3 regions of the Streptomyces sp. UC4497 genome follow, and region 2 is predicted to be linked to each of the others. Evidence: riboswitches for the same ligand, from Rfam matches in the RefSeq annotation. Region 2 holds a riboswitch; each other region holds the start of a gene.
The links. A riboswitch is a leader RNA that binds a small molecule or an ion and turns the genes downstream of it on or off. The one in region 2 is predicted to bind cyclic di-AMP.
Positions count from the first base shown of each region.

Region 1: linked by a shared signal. The riboswitch ahead of ACYSUO_RS29215 (M23 family metallopeptidase) and the one ahead of ACYSUO_RS15820 (M23 family metallopeptidase) in region 2 are both predicted to bind cyclic di-AMP.
Region 3: linked by a shared signal. The riboswitch ahead of ACYSUO_RS09655 (C40 family peptidase) and the one ahead of ACYSUO_RS15820 (M23 family metallopeptidase) in region 2 are both predicted to bind cyclic di-AMP.

Region 1 covers NZ_JBTYHB010000026.1:19,008-23,965, forward strand. Annotated here, with positions in the region: gene ACYSUO_RS29205 (TetR/AcrR family transcriptional regulator) at 201-839, shown strand; gene ACYSUO_RS29210 (SGNH/GDSL hydrolase family protein) at 882-1,664, opposite strand; gene ACYSUO_RS29215 (M23 family metallopeptidase) at 1,883-2,665, opposite strand; cyclic di-AMP (ydaO/yuaA leader) riboswitch at 2,669-2,840, opposite strand; gene ACYSUO_RS29220 (tyrosine-protein phosphatase) at 3,224-4,021, shown strand; gene ACYSUO_RS29225 (ABC transporter permease) at 4,108-4,958, opposite strand, start outside.
Region 2 covers NZ_JBTYHB010000009.1:267,754-272,711, forward strand. Annotated here, with positions in the region: gene ACYSUO_RS15815 (PP2C family protein-serine/threonine phosphatase) at 1-1,076, shown strand, start outside; cyclic di-AMP (ydaO/yuaA leader) riboswitch at 1,320-1,467, shown strand; gene ACYSUO_RS15820 (M23 family metallopeptidase) at 1,479-2,531, shown strand; gene ACYSUO_RS15825 (aldo/keto reductase) at 2,666-3,619, shown strand; gene ACYSUO_RS15830 (PrsW family intramembrane metalloprotease) at 3,613-4,958, opposite strand, start outside.
Region 3 covers NZ_JBTYHB010000005.1:175,343-180,300, reverse strand. Annotated here, with positions in the region: gene ACYSUO_RS09680 (8-amino-7-oxononanoate synthase) at 1-589, shown strand, start outside; gene ACYSUO_RS09675 (DUF397 domain-containing protein) at 573-782, opposite strand; gene ACYSUO_RS09670 (helix-turn-helix domain-containing protein) at 833-1,684, opposite strand; gene ACYSUO_RS09665 (ATP-binding protein) at 1,970-2,407, shown strand; gene ACYSUO_RS09660 (DUF6328 family protein) at 2,391-2,864, opposite strand; gene ACYSUO_RS09655 (C40 family peptidase) at 2,913-3,386, opposite strand; cyclic di-AMP (ydaO/yuaA leader) riboswitch at 3,390-3,519, opposite strand; gene ACYSUO_RS09650 (hypothetical protein) at 3,945-4,253, opposite strand; gene ACYSUO_RS09645 (ATP-dependent Clp protease proteolytic subunit) at 4,261-4,896, opposite strand.

The DNA of each region.
Region 1 (4,958 bases), on a different contig from region 2:
GAACAGCGAGAACGAACGAGGACGGCACTGACGGGCATTGCGGGTCTTGCTCGGGCCGCGCTTACCCCCGACCGACCGACTTATTGACTGAACAGCCAGTCAGTAGTGGAACGTGACGTGACTGTGACCTGTCAGGCGGCGAGCCGTCAAGAGTCCTGCACGTGAAGGAGTCGGCACCCGGGAACAACTAGGCTTGCGGCGTGACCAGAGTCCGGTTGAGCGTGGCCGAGCGGCGCGAAGAGCTGCTGGGGGCCGCCATCGAGCAGATCGAGGCGCGCGGGGTGGCCGCCGTGCGCATCGCCGACGTGGCATCGGCGCTCGGCGTGAGCAACGCGCTGGTGCTGTACCACTTCTCGACGAAGGAGAAGCTCGTCGCGGCCGCGTTCGCGCATGCCGCCGAGAGCGACCTGGCCCATCTGCGCAAGCTGCTCGGCCGCCGCACAACGGCCCTGAAGCGGCTGCGCGCCGCGGTGCGCTGGTACGCGCCGACGGGGCAGGCCAAGGGGTGGCGGCTGTGGATCGAGGGCTGGGCGGCGGCGCTGCGCGAGCCCGCGCTGCGGGAGGTCACGCGGGACCTCGACCGGCAGTGGAAGGCGGCGCTCGCCGAAGTGGTCGCCGAGGGCGTGGCGGCGGGCGAGTTCGTCTGCGCCGACCCGATGGGGGCGGCGCTGCGGATCACGGCGCTGCTCGACGGGCTCGCCGTGCAGATGACGGCCTACGACGACGGGCGCGCCAGGTCGGCCGTCGTGTCGCGGGCCCGTATGCAGGAGTGGGTGGATGAGGCGCTCGCCCGCGAACTGGGGCTCGAGCGCGCGGAGTTGACCGGGGCGGGGCGCTGACGGGCGGCCGTCAGCGCCACCGCGCCGCAGAGGTTCAACGCGTCAGGACGCCGCCTCCAGGTGCGCCTTCACCGCGTGCGGGTCCACGAAGCCCTTCGCCTGCACCCGGTCGCCGGAGGACTCGCCGCGCAGCCGGCGCCCGATCCACGGCACCAGGAACTCGCGCGCCCAGTGGATGTCGTCGCGCCGCACCTCGAACGTGCCGCGCGGCGGCAGCAGCGGCCACGCCTGCTCGGGGTCGGCCGGCACGTCGATGCCCAGCGCCTGACCGGCGCGCAGCGCCACCCGCGTGTGCCCCTCGGGCGACAGGTGGAGACGGTCGTCGTCCCAGGCCCTGCGGTCCTGGATGGACTTCAGGGACCACAGGTCGAGCATCAGGCAGCCGTGCCGGTCGGCGATCGCCCGCACGTGCATGTTGTACGTGGCGATCTTGCCGCGCAGGTGCTTGAGCACGGCCACGTCACGGGTGTCGAAGCCGGTGGCCACCATGACGGTGCCGGCCGCCTCGGTGAGCTGGACCACGGCCTTCTCGAAGCGTTCGGCCACGTCGTCCGGGTCGGTGCCGGGGCGGATGATGTCGTTGCCGCCGGCGACCAGGGTCACCAGGTCGGGCGCGAGCTCGACCGCCTTCGGGACCTGGTCCGCGACGATCTGGTCGAGGAGCTTGCCGCGCACGGCCAGGTTCGCGTACTTGAAGGTGTCCTCGGGGACACGGTCGTCCAGGAGGACGGCGAGCCGGTCGGCCCAACCCGCGAACTTTCCGTCGGGCCCGGGGTCACCGACTCCTTCGGTGAAGCTGTCGCCCACGGCCGCGTAGGACCGGATCGTGCCGTTGAGTGTCTCCGTGAGTGCTCTCGATTCGTTTGCCACGACCACACATCTTTCACCCTCGACTGTGACCTACGCGACCGTAGCCAGGGGTTGACGCGTGGTGAGATAACCCACTCGCCACCTGGGGAATAAGCGCGGGAACGCACTTCGGCGCCCGGGGGACAGCCCCGGGCGCCGAAGTGAGCGAGCGGTCGCGACCGCTACGAGTCGTCTCAGGCGTTCACACCGTGCTCGCTCAGGTACGCGATCGGGTCGATGTCCGAGCCGTAGTCCGCGGTCGTGCGGACCTCGAAGTGCAGGTGCGGTCCGGTGACGTTGCCCGTCGCGCCGGACTTGGCGATCTCCTGGCCGGCCGTCACGGTGTCGCCCTGGGCGACGCCGATCGAGGACAGGTGGCCGTACTGGGAGAAGTGGCCGTCGGCGTGCTCGATGACGACCTCGTTGCCGTACGCGCCGCCCGAGCCGGTCGAGACGACGGTGCCGTCGGCGATCGACTTCACGGAGGTGCCGGTCGGCACCGAGTAGTCGGCGCCGGTGTGGCTGCCGCTGGACCACATGGAGCCCGAGTTGCCGTAGCCCGTGCCCTGGGCGCCGTCGACCGGCGCCGCGTAGTCGCCGGAGGCGGTGGTCTTGGCGCTCGTCTCCGTGGCGGTGGCCGCGCCCTCGGAGCCGGATTCACTGTCGGCCGCGCCGCCGAGGTCGAGCTCGACGCCGATCTTGAGGTGGTCCGCGTCGGGGCCGACGGCGTCCTTGTTGTCCTCGTAGAGCTTCTTCCAGCCGCCGTCGACGTCCTGCGCCTTGGCGATCTTCGAGAGCGTGTCACCGGCCTTGACGGTGTACGTCGTGGCGTCGGCGGCGGGGCCGGACGTCGCGGCCTGCGCGCCGGTGGCGCCCATCAGCGGCAGCGCGATGGCGGCTCCGCCGGCGGAGGCGACGGCGGCGACACGGGCGATGCGGCGGGAGGTCGAAAGGCGGTGCTTTCCCTTTGCGGGCATGCTGAATTTCCTCTCCGTCGCCTACGAGGTGAGCTGTCGGGTTCGGGCTGGAGATGCCCGGCCGCGCCCGGGGTACGGGCACGGCTTCACCCCAAGCCGCTTCGGGAAATCCCCTACGCGGCGTCTTGCGTGTGGGTCCCCCGCTCCTGCCGTGACGGGTAGTCGAAAGGAATCCGGGCGGCGGCAGGACTAGGCGTTCCGACCGGATTGATTGGTGACCGTAGGCGAACGGCAATGGCGACGACAAACCCCGAATTCATCTGCGGGGGCAATTCCTTGGGATTCTGAGGCTTCCCTGTGTAACCCTCCGTCGACATTCCTCGCTTTACCAACGCCATACCTTCGGGGATTACTGGGGCGCCATTCCCGGCCGTCCGCCACACAGCGTCACGAACATGAAGCCGGTCACGCACACGCCCACAAGCCCCTTCGATTCATGCACAGTTGGCACGAATCGGGGCGAATCAGACAGATGGTTGCCTGTGGAACCGATGTCGTATCGTCAGGAGCGCGCCCGCCGGCGACCCAACGCCGGTGCACCGATTGGGAGGAGCCCCTGTGACGCAGCACGCACCGTCCACCGAGCCCGAGCTGACCGGAGTGCGCAACTTCCGAGATGTGGGCGGCCTGCCCACCGTGGACGGCCGGCGCGTGCGCCAGGGCGTACTGTTCCGCAGCGGTCACCTCGCCCACGCCACGGCAGAGGACTCGGCCTTCCTCTCCTCCCTCGGCCTGCACACGGTCTTCGACTTCCGCAACTCCGCGGACCAGAAGCTGGAGGGCGCGGACGTCGAACTGCCCGGCGTGCGCAATCTGAACCTGCCGCTCAACGACCCGGCCGACGGCGCCGAATTCTGGACCATGGTCCGCGACGGCAACATCGACCAGCTGCGCCAGATCCTCGACGAGGGCCGCGCGGCGAACCGGCTCGTCGAGTCCTACCGCACCATGATCAAGGAGCGCACCGCCGAGCACAGCCGCGTGCTGCACTCCCTCGCCGAGGACAGCCTCCCCGCGCTGATGCACTGCGCGGCGGGCAAGGACCGCGCGGGCCTGTCGATCGCGGTGACGCTGCTCGCGGTGGGCGTGGAGCGCGACGCCATCGAGGCGGACTACCTCAAGTCCAACGAGAAGCACCGCCGCTACAACGTGCGCCGCACCGCCACCGCGAAGGACGCCTACTCCCCCGAGATCATGGAGCTGCTCAGCCCGCTCTTCGACGCCCGCATCGAGTACCTCAACGCGGGCCTCGAGACGATCGACGAACTGTGGGGCAGCACGGACCGCTACCTCGAAGAGGGCCTGAAGCTCACCTCGGCGACGCGCGAGCGGCTGCGCGAGCGCCTGCTGGACTGAGGCCCGGCGCCTGAGGGCCTGCACCGTCCTCTCGGCCGAAGCCCGGGCCTGAGCCGCAGCCCCGGACCCCGGCCCAGTGCCCGACGTCACCCCTCCCTGTCGCGAAGTGCCGCGCGGGCAGGGAGGGTTACGGCGAGCAGCCCGAGGCACACCGCGCTCGCGGCGAACGTGCCGTACAGCAGCGGCGGTATGTACGGGGACTCCCCCGTCATGCCGCGCATCATCGGGGTCAGCGTGATCAGCGCGATGGTGGTGCCGAGCGCCACCCCTGCCGCCGATACCAGCAGGCTCTCCCAGCGGAGCATCCGCAGCACCTGGCGGCGCGTGGATCCGACGAGGCGGAGCACCGTCAGTTCGCGACGGCGGTCCAGGACCGTCATCACCAGGGTGTTGACCGCGGCGACGGCGGCGAACCCGCCCAGGACCGCGGCCATCATGTAGTTGGACCAGGCCCCCAGCTCGCTGTCCACGCTCTGCGCGACGGCATAGCCCGAGGCGTCGGTGACCTTGCCCAGTGCGGTGAGCGGCTCGGCGTCGCCGCCGCGCACCAGCAGCGTGCCGTCGAAGCCCGAGGTGACGTGGGCGGCCAGGGACGCGCGGTCCATGGTCACCGCCGCCAGGCCGAGGCCCCGGCCGTAGACCGCGGCGACTTCCGGGCGGGCCTTCGTGCCGTCGGGAAGGTAGAGCGGCAGCCTGTCGCCGACCTTCACCTTCGCCGCCGTGGCGAGCGTCTTGTCGATGGCGATGCGGCCCGCGCCCACGCCGTTCAAGCTGCCGTCACGCACATCCAGGTCCTGCACCCTGGCCAGCTCGGCGCCGGAGCCCGAGATGCCCTGCGTCGCCGTTGCCTGCAGCGACGTCTCCCCGCCCGAGTCGACCGGTACGAGCACCTGTGTGTCGAGGAGGCTTACGGCCGCGTCCACGCCGGGAGCGCGGG
Region 2 (4,958 bases):
ACGGCTCCGAGAACGTGAGGGTCCGGCTCTTCCTGCGGCTGCTGCCCCTGCTGCTCGTCATCGGCGGCGCGGTCTACGAGTACGTCACTCCCAGCGGCTTCCCGGGCGCCCCCTTATTCAGTGCGGCACCGCTGGTGGCCGCCCCGTTCTTCTCGCTCGGCGCGACGATGCTGGTCGGCGTCGTGTCGATCGGCGCGATCACCGCCGTGCACCTGCGCTTCACGGAGCACCTCGACTCGGTGTTCGTCACCGAGATCGTCACCGTGGCCACCGTCTGCCTGCTGGCCTGTCTGCTCAACCGGATCGTGCGCCGCAGCTACGAGGAGCTGGCCTCCGCCCGCGAGATCGCCCAGGCCGCGCAGTTGGCCGTACTGCCCAGGCCCCCCGGGCGGCTCGGCGGCTTCGTCATCGCGGCGCGCTACGAGGCGGCGCAGGCCGACGCGTTCATCGGCGGTGATCTGTACGCGGTCCAGGACACCCCGCACGGCATCCGGATCATCGTCGGCGACGTGCGCGGCAAGGGCATGGGCGCGGTCGCCGCGGTCGCCGTCGTCATCGGCGCGTTCCGGGAGGCGGCCGAGCAGGAGGGTTCCCTGGAGGCGGTCGCCCAGCGCCTCGAGCGGGCCCTGGCGCGCGAGGGCACCCGGCGCAGCGGCATCGACGACTTCGAGGGCTTCACCACCGCGGTGCTCGTCGAGATCCCGCACGGCGTCGAGCTCGTCCGCGTCCTCAACCGCGGCCACCCCAGCCCGCTGTTGCTGCTCGGCGACGGCGCCGTGCGCGCGCTCGATCCGTGCCAGGCGGCGCTGCCGCTCGGCATGAGCGAACTCGGCAGCTGGCCCGACCGGGCCGTCGAGGCGGCGTTCCCGTCCGCGGCCACGCTGTTGCTCTACACCGACGGGCTCTCCGAGGCGCGCGACCCGAGCGGCCGCTTCTACGATCCGGCGGCCCGGCTCTCCGGACGCGTCTTCCCGGGGCCGGAGGAACTCCTCGCGGCCCTCGCCGTGGAGGTGCGCGCGCACACCGGCGACGGGACGAAGGACGACATGGCGCTGCTCGCCGTGCGGCGCGGCTGAGTTCCTTGATCGTTGTTACCAGAGGTAGTCGAACGGCGTCGCTCCGCATAACAATTGACGCACCATCAGCTGTGCGGACGTTTGAGAGGTGCGATCAACTCGCCCTATTCCACCCGCTCATGTCCCGATAAGTCCTGGCCAGAGTCGTGAACGATCAGTGGGAAGCGCTTGGAATTACTGTCTGCTGTCTATTAACGTTCGATAACGCAGCGCGGTCGTCCCAGCCGTCACAAGAGATGGCTCCGTGCGCACACGCTCAATCCCGCAAGGGAACCGGGGAACCACCAACTTGGGGTGAATCGGACGCTCTTCCTGTCCAAGGAGGCGTTCGTAGGAGACCTTCCTGCTCCGAACCCGTCAGCTAACCCGGTAGGCGAGAAGGAAGGAAAGGAGAGCGCCCCCGTGGCGTCGAACCGGCCTGCCCCCGACTTCTTCTACGGCCCCGAAGACGACTTCGGCGTCGAGCAGGAGACCTGGGAGGAGTGGAACCCCACCGAGGAGTCCATCGCTCCCGTCCGCGGTAGGCATCGCGTAGCCCGCCGCCGTGGTGGATTCGCTCGCAGCTCCACTGTTCTCGGCGTCGGCGTGGTCGCCGCCGTCGGTGCGGGCGGCATCGCCACCGCACAGGGCGGCAAGCCGCCGGTCCACATCTCCATGCCCGACCTGTCGGCGGTCAAGGACTCGCTGCCCGAGGCCAAGTCGCTGCCGGGCGTGGGCTCGCTGATATCCGACGGCTCGGACTCCGATTCCGACTCCGGCGCCACGGCCTCCCCGCTGAGCGGCGCCGGTGTCACCCAGGCCGAGGCCGCCGACGGGCAGACCGGCGCCGGCGAGGCGCTGCGGGCCCGCATCATGCAGCAGGCCGAGACGCAGCAGGACGCGGCCGACGCCACCGCGAAGCAGGCCGCCGAGGAGGCCGCCGCGAAGCAGGCGGCAGCCGAGGCCGCCGCCAAGCAGGACGCGGCCAAGGCCAAGGCCCTCGCCGAGAAGAAGGAGGCCGAGGCGGAGGCCCGCCGCAAGGCCGAGGAAGAGCGCCTCGCCAAGCTCGCCAAGAGCTTCAAGCTCCCGGTCGCCTCGTACACGCTCTCCGGCACCTTCGGTCAGCCCGGCTCCATGTGGTCCTCCGGCTATCACACGGGCCTGGACTTCGCCGCCTCCACCGGTACCCCGATCCGCGCCATCCACTCCGGCACGGTCACCGAGGCCGGCTGGGCGGGCGCGTACGGCTACCGCACGGTGCTCACCCTCGACGACGGCACCGAGCTGTGGTTCTGCCACCAGTCCTCGCTCAATGTCAGCGCGGGCCAGAAGGTCTCGACGGGTGACGTCATCGGCCGTGTGGGCGCCACGGGCAATGTCACCGGGCCGCACCTCCACCTGGAGGTCCACCCCGACGGGCAGTCCACCGGGGTCGACCCGGCGTCCTGGCTGCGCGGCAAGGGCCTCACCCCCTGAGCAACTGAACTCCGGCGGTCCTGGCGCACACCCCCCGACGTCAGGGCTGCCGGTTTGCCCATTCTTGGGGCTCTTGGGGCGATTTCCGGTGTGATCGAGGAATGCCGTATTCCGTACGGGTGTTGAGTAGGGGCATGACTTCCTCTCGCTCTCTGCGCAAGCTCGGCACCTCCGACCTCGAGGTCTTCCCGCTGTCCCTCGGGGGCAACGTGTTCGGCTGGACCGCCGACGAAGCCACGTCCTTCGAGGTGCTCGACGCGTACGTCGCCGCGGGCGGCAACTTCATCGACACCGCCGATGTGTACTCGGCGTGGGTGGACGGCAACCGGGGCGGTGAGTCGGAGACCGTCATCGGCAAGTGGCTGGCCTCGCGCGGCCGCCGCGACGACGTCGTCATCGCCACCAAGGGCAGCCAGCACCCCGAGTTCCAGGGCCTGTCCGCCGCCAACATCAAGGCCGCGGCCGACGCCTCCCTGAAGCGCCTGGGCACCGACCACATCGACCTGTACTACACGCACTACGACAAGCCCGAGGTGCCGGTCGAGGAGATCATCGGCGCCCTCGACGAGCTGGTGAAGGCGGGCAAGGTGCGGCACATCGCCGCGTCGAACATCTCCGCCGAGCGCCTTCAGGCCTCCCTCGACTTCTCCGACCGCGAGAACCTCGCCCGGTACGTCGCGCTCCAGCCGCACTACAACCTCGTCTCGCGCGACACGTACGAGGGTGAGCTGCAGGACGTCGCCGCCCGCGCGGGCCTCGGGGCCGTGCCGTACTACGCGCTCGCGTCCGGCTTCCTGACCGGCAAGTACCGGCCGGGGCAGCAGGTGGACAGCGCCCGCGCCGCGAAGGCCGGCGCGTACCTGGAGACGGAGCGCGGCCAGAAGGTCCTGACCGCCCTCGACGAGATCGCGCAGGCGCACGACGCCGAGATCGCCACGGTCGCCCTCGCCTGGCTCGCCGCGCAGCCCACGGTCGCGGCGCCGATCGCGTCCGCGCGCATCGTCGAGCAGCTCCCGGCGCTGCTCGCGGTGGCGGACGTGGAGCTGACGCAGGCGGAACTCGACCGGCTGACCGCGGCCTCTCAGTAGCGGTACGGGTTGTCGTAGATGTACGCGGGGCCCTGCGTGTACGTGGGGCCCTGTGTGTACGCGGGGCCCTGCGCGAGTGGGCCCGCGTACACCGGGGGCAGCCACATCGGCGCCGCGATCTGGGAGCCGTACGCGAGCGCCGGGCGCGCGTAGTCGCGCCGCGCCCACAGTGCCTCCAGCAGCTCCTGCTCCCGTTCGACGTAGTCCGCGCCGGCCTTGCCCCTGCGGCCGCGGTGGCGAAGGAGCGCGAGGGATGTCGCGAAGTCCTCGTACTCGGCGACCGCCGTCGCGGCGGGCCGGCCGCCGTAGTGCGTCGCGAAGTCGCGGGCCAGGCGCCGCGCCTTGAGCGAACCGAGCGCGAACGGCTCGGGCGGGGCGAGCCAGCCCGCGGCGACGTAGGCGGGCAGCTCCTGGCGGATGGTGCGCAGCTCGCGCTGGCGTACGTACACCGCGAGCCAGGTGAGCACGCCGAACACCGGCACCATGAACGCGGCGTACACCGCGAAGAAGCCGTACTCGCCGAACGAGGACGAGCCGTTCCAGAACGCGTGCATGCCCATCGCGGCGAGCAGTCCGGCGAGCGGGAGCAGCATCCGGCGCAGTCGGCTGCGGCCCGGCGCCATGGCGGCGGCGATGCCGAAGCCGATGCCGGTGAGCACCGTGAACAGCGGGTGCGCGAACGGGGACATCACGATGCGCACGAAGAAGGTGGCGGCGGTGACCGAGGTCAGGCCGGCTCCGGTGCCGGAGAGCTGGTCGGTGCCGAAGGCGTTGCCGAGATAGAGGATGTTCTCGGTGAACGCGAAGCCGGTGGCGGTGACCCCGGCGATGACGACGCCGTCGACGATTCCGGTGAAGTCCCGTCTGCGGAACAGGAAGACGAGCAGCACGGCCGCCGCCTTCGCGGACTCCTCGACGATCGGGGCTATGACGGTGGCGCCGAGGGTGTCGGCACTGGACGGGTCGGCGGTCGCAGTCTCTATCCAGCGGGTCGCGAAGCTGTTGGCGACGATCGCTATCAGCGCCGCAGCGCACGCGCCCCACGCGAAGGAGAAGATCAAGTTCCGCCAGGGGCCCGGCTGTACGCGGTCCAGCCAGCGGAACGCGGATATCAGGAGGGGCACGGGCAGCACGGCGAGCCCGAGCCCGACCAGGAACCCCTCCGTGCCGGTCTGCTCGCGGACCATGGCGAGGATCACGACCCCGGAGACCGCGAGCAGCGCCGCGAGCGCGGTGGCCCGCACGCCCTTCCGCTCCCACCAGCGCGGATGCGGAACCGCACCGTGCGGGACCGCGCCGCTCGGGTGTGCGCCGAGGACGTCGTCCTGCCGGTGCGGAT
Region 3 (4,958 bases), on a different contig from region 2:
CGGTCTGATCATCGACGACGCGCACGGGCTCGGCGTCGTGGGCTCCGGCGGGCGCGGCGTTCCGTACGCGGCGGGACTCGCGGGCGCGGCCGACACCGTCGTCAGTGTCACCCTCTCCAAGTCCCTCGGCAGCCAGGGCGGCGCGGTGCTCGGCCCGGCCCATGTCATCGACCATCTCGTCAACGCGGCCCGCACGTTCATCTTCGACACGGGCCTCGCCCCCGCCGCCTGCGGCGCGGCCCTCGCGGCGCTGCGTCTGCTGCGCCGCGAGCCGGAACGCGCCGCGCGCGCACGGGACGTGGCGACGTCTCTGCATCAACTACTGGAGAAGGAAGGCCTGTTGGCGGTCCGTCCCGATGCCGCGGTCGTCTCCGTGCGTGCCCCCTCGCCCGATGCGGCGGTCCGCTGGGCGGCGGACTGCCGGGACGCGGGGCTCTCGGTGGGGTGCTTCAGGCCGCCCTCCGTGCCCGACGGCATCGCGCGGCTACGGCTGACCGCCCGCGCCGACCTCACGGAGACCGAGGTCACCGAGGCCGTCCGAGTGATCAGCCGCACCGCTCCCAACGGGGCGGCTACCGAAGGGAGTTGACGAACGCCCGCCAACTAGCGGACGTGAACAGGAGCGCGGGCCCCGTCGTGCGCTTGGAGTCGCGGACGGCCAGCAGACCGGCCGGCGCACCCGACCTCAACGAGGCCGTCTCCACACAGTTGTTGGCGCCCGTGCTGCGGCTGCTGCGCCGCCATCGGACACCGCTCAGCGACGTGCTGCGGGCAATGGCCATGATGCCTCCTCACGCGGTGCCGGCGCACGACGAGGTGTCGGCGTCCTCGCTTACCCGGCAATCTCCGCGATGAATTCCAGTGAATCCTCGGGTGACCTGGCATGGAGCAGAAGAGCGTCGAAGGCGTCGGTGTACGCCTTGAGGTCTTCTTTCCGCTCGAGGTAGAGGCTACTCGTCAAATGGTCGAGAACAACCACATCCAGATCAGATGTGTTCGGAAAAGAGAACACAACGAAAGGTCCCGTCAAGCCGATATGGCCACCCGACGAGAACGGAAGCACATGGATCCGGACATGCGGCATTGATGCCGCCTCGGCCAGATGCACCAACTGCCGTCGCAGCACACCGTTCCCGCCCACCTCCCTGCGCAGCACCGCCTCGTCGAGCACGGCGGTGAGCCGCAGCGGCGGGTCGGCGCGCAACACTTCCTGGCGCGCGATCCGCACCTCCACCAGCGCGTTGATGTGCTGGTCCGGCGCCCCGTTCAAGACCGAACGTGTCACCGCCTGCGCGTACTCGGGTGTCTGCAGAAGCCCCGGTACGACGCTCGTCTCCAGGGTCCTGATGCGGCACGCCTGGGACTCCAGGCTGATGAAATCGCGGTACGCGGGCGGCAGCAGACCGCGGTACGCGTGCCACCAGTGGTGCCCGCCCGCCTCGTCCCCGCCGGCCAACGCGACCACCAGTTCGCGCAGTCGGGGATCACGGGCCTCGAAGGCGTCGAGCAGCCGCAGCACGTCCGAAGGCTTCACGCCGCTGCGTCCGGTTTCGATCCTGCTCACTTTTGACTGGTGCCAGCCGACGAGCCTGGCCGCCTCCCCGCTCGTGAGGCCGGCCTGGACGCGCAGCGTGCGCAATTCGGCACCGAGTTTGCGGCGGCGTACCGCGGGACCGTATTTCATGGAGGACTCCTCGGGGCTCCTCGCGCCACCCGGCCGGACTCCCTCCCGGCCCGCACGGGGCGCGTGTCTGAGCCGACGGTAGAGGACGGAGCGTACCTCGGCCCAAATACGGTCCACCGTCGCAGAGTTCACCGCATCGAGCGACAGATATATGCATATCTTGGGGGATCGGCACCACAGGGGTACGTCCAAGTGGCAATCTGGCGCGAAGCAGTTGCCGGGGGCCGCGCGCGAGCGATCCGCGAGGCCGGACGAGCCACCTCGGCGGGAAAGGGACACGTCGCCATGGCAGACCACCAGGAAGCATCCGTCACGCTGCCGAGCGATCCCGCCTCGGTCTCGGCCGCCCGCAGGTATGTCGCCACCGTGCTCGGGGAGTGGGGCATGGCGCCGGGGACCGACGCGGCGGACACCGTCCGCCTGATCGTGTCCGAACTCGCGACGAACGCGGTGCAGCACACCCTCGGGCAGTCGCCCACGTTCACCGTCGACATGGAGCTGGAGCGCGACGAGCAGCTGCGCATCGGCGTCACCGACAGTCACCCCCGCTACCCCAAGCGGCTGCCGGCGGCCGTCCAGCAGGACAACGGCCGGGGCATGGTGATCATCCGCTGCCTCACCGCGGAGTGCGGCGGCACGCTGACGGTGCGACCGACCCCCGAGGGCGGCAAGACGGTGCTGATCACGCTGCCCTGGGTGGCTCCGGTCACCCGCCCCGCCTGAGGACCGCCCGCCGCAACAGCCAGGGCAGCAGTCCCCACAGGCCCGTACAGACGAAGAACGTCCCCACGCCCGCCGCGATCCCACCGGCCCTGCCGGTCGTCACGTCGACCACGAGCAGCACGGACCCGCTCAGCGCGAGCACGAGCGCCACCATCCCGTACGCCGCGAGCCGCGAGGACACCCGCACTATCTGCGGTTTCGCACCCATGCTGAACAGCATCCGGTGCACCGCGGCCGGCGCCGTGAACAGCGCGGCCGCGATGACCGTGAGGAGCAACGTCGTTACGTACGTGGCCCGTTGCACCGAGTCGAGCGAGGGGAAGCGCGACGTGAACGCCAGGGTCAACAAGAACGCGAACAGGAACTGCACGCCGGTCTGGATGACCCGGAGCTCCTGAAGGAGTTCTCCGAAGTTCCGATCGGCGCGTTCCAACGGCGTCTCGTTGCGGTCGTTCATCCCCTACGAGTATCCGCTCGCGTGACGCTCAAGCGCGAGCGCGGCGGATCACCGCACCCGGCCGTACGACACGCTGTTCGTCCAGATCCGCTCGAGACGCACCACGGCGCCGGTCTTCGGGGAGTGCCAGATGCGGCCCTTACCGGCGTAGATGCCCACGTGGTAGATGCTTCGGCCGGAGCGGAAGAACACCAGGTCACCACGGGCGCGGTGAGACCTTGAGATGTGCTTGGTCCTGTTGTACTGCTGGGCAGCCGTGCGCGGCAGCTTCTTGCCCGCCCGCTTGAACGAGTAGAGCGTGAGGCCCGAGCAGTCGAACCGGTGCGGTCCGGCGGCGCCCCACTTGTACGGTGCACCCTTCTTGGACGCGGCAATGTGCAGTGCCTTGACGGATGCCGTGGCCGCTGATGCCTCGGAAGCGGCGCCGGGGACCATGAGCCCCGCGCCGGCGACGGCGATGGAGAGGGCGGAAGCGGTACCCGCCCGGGTCAGCAGCGACGGAACACGATTCAGCGCAGTCATGCGCAACCCTTCGTCAGCCGCCTGTGAAGGATGACCTGTCGGGTTCGGGCCGGCGAAGTTGCCCGGCCGCAAGCTGCGGCTTCACCCCAAGGACCGTCCGACGGCCTCTGACGAGGCGCGGCGGGGGCCCGTCGTGCTCGGGTCCTCCACTCCTGCCGATGCACTCCTGTCGACCTGGCATCCGCACGGCGGCAGGACTCGGCGTCCGTGCGGACCGCCCCGCCGCGGCGGCGGGGGCTTGTCGTCGCAACGGATCTTCACGCACGACACAGGTGAAAACCGAGGTGAACCGGCGGTAAGTGAGTCTCGTCACCCTTGACCCATTCAGGTGGACGGTGCGGCTTTCGCCCCGGCCCGACGAGCCCCGACGAGGCCCGCACCAGCGACGGAACGCCGAATTCCGGCAGCCGCCTACGGCTCGTGCGCAACTTTGCCGGGCTCATCAAAGGACCGGATGCTAGGCCGTACGGGGTACCTCGTTCGGGCCGTTTGGATCGCGCCGTAGCGGTTCTGGATGCTCGGTGAGTGGCCTCGACTTCTACTGATCGGTCCCCGACTTCAACTGATCGGTTCTGTCGGCAGGGTGACCCGCTTGGTGCGCCGCTCCCCATCAAGGACGCGCAGCGCCCGCGCCAGGGTGCTCGCGTGCACCCGGCTCTCGCCCCGCTGGTGCATCAGGTTCAGCGCGTCCCGCAGCTCCGCTGCCCGGCTCACCAGCGCCTGCGCCGCGCGCAGCCCGCTGTAGGTGTCGTCGCCGCGGGCCGGGTTGATGCGCGCGATGAGGTCGACCACCTCCAGGTAGCGGTCCACGAGCTCGCACTCGGCGCGGGTCATCGCGGGCAGCGGCGGAAGTTCGGGTGGGAACATCGGCCGATCACCTCGCGCCGGGGGAGCGCAGTGTGGCGGTCCGGTTCTCCACGACGTGGTCCACCAGGCCGTATTCCAGGGCCTGTTGCGCCGTCAGCACGGTGTCCCGCTCGATGTCGGCGCCGACCTGTTCCTTGGAGCGACCACTGTGCAGGGCGAGCAGCTCCTCCAACTGGTCGCGCATGCGCACCAGTTCGCTCGCGTAGATCTCCAGGTCGCTCGGCTGCCCCTGGGCCGGCTCGGGCAGCGAGGGCTGGTCGATCACCACGCGCGCGCCGGGCAGCGTCATCCGCTTCCCCGGCGTCCCCGCCGCGAGCAGCACCGCGGCCACGGACGAGCACTGCCCCAGGCAGGTCGTCGCCACGTCGCAGTCGACGTACCGCATCGTGTCGTAGAGCGCGGTCATCGCACTGAACGAGCCGCCCGGAGAGTTGATGTACAGGGAGATGTCCTGGTCGGGCGCCTGGTACTCGAGGTGCATGAACTGCGCCATCACATCGTTCGCCGAGATGTCGTCGATCGGCGTCCCGAGGAAGACGATGCGCTCTTCCAGGAGCTTCGAATACGGGTCGAGGGTGCGGCTCCCCGAACTGGTGCGCTCGGTGAACTCGGGCAGGACATAGCGGCCGGACGGACGGGTCATGGTGCCTCCTCAAGACGCTGCTTCAGGACCTGCTTCTTTAAAAATGTACAGGACGTACATGA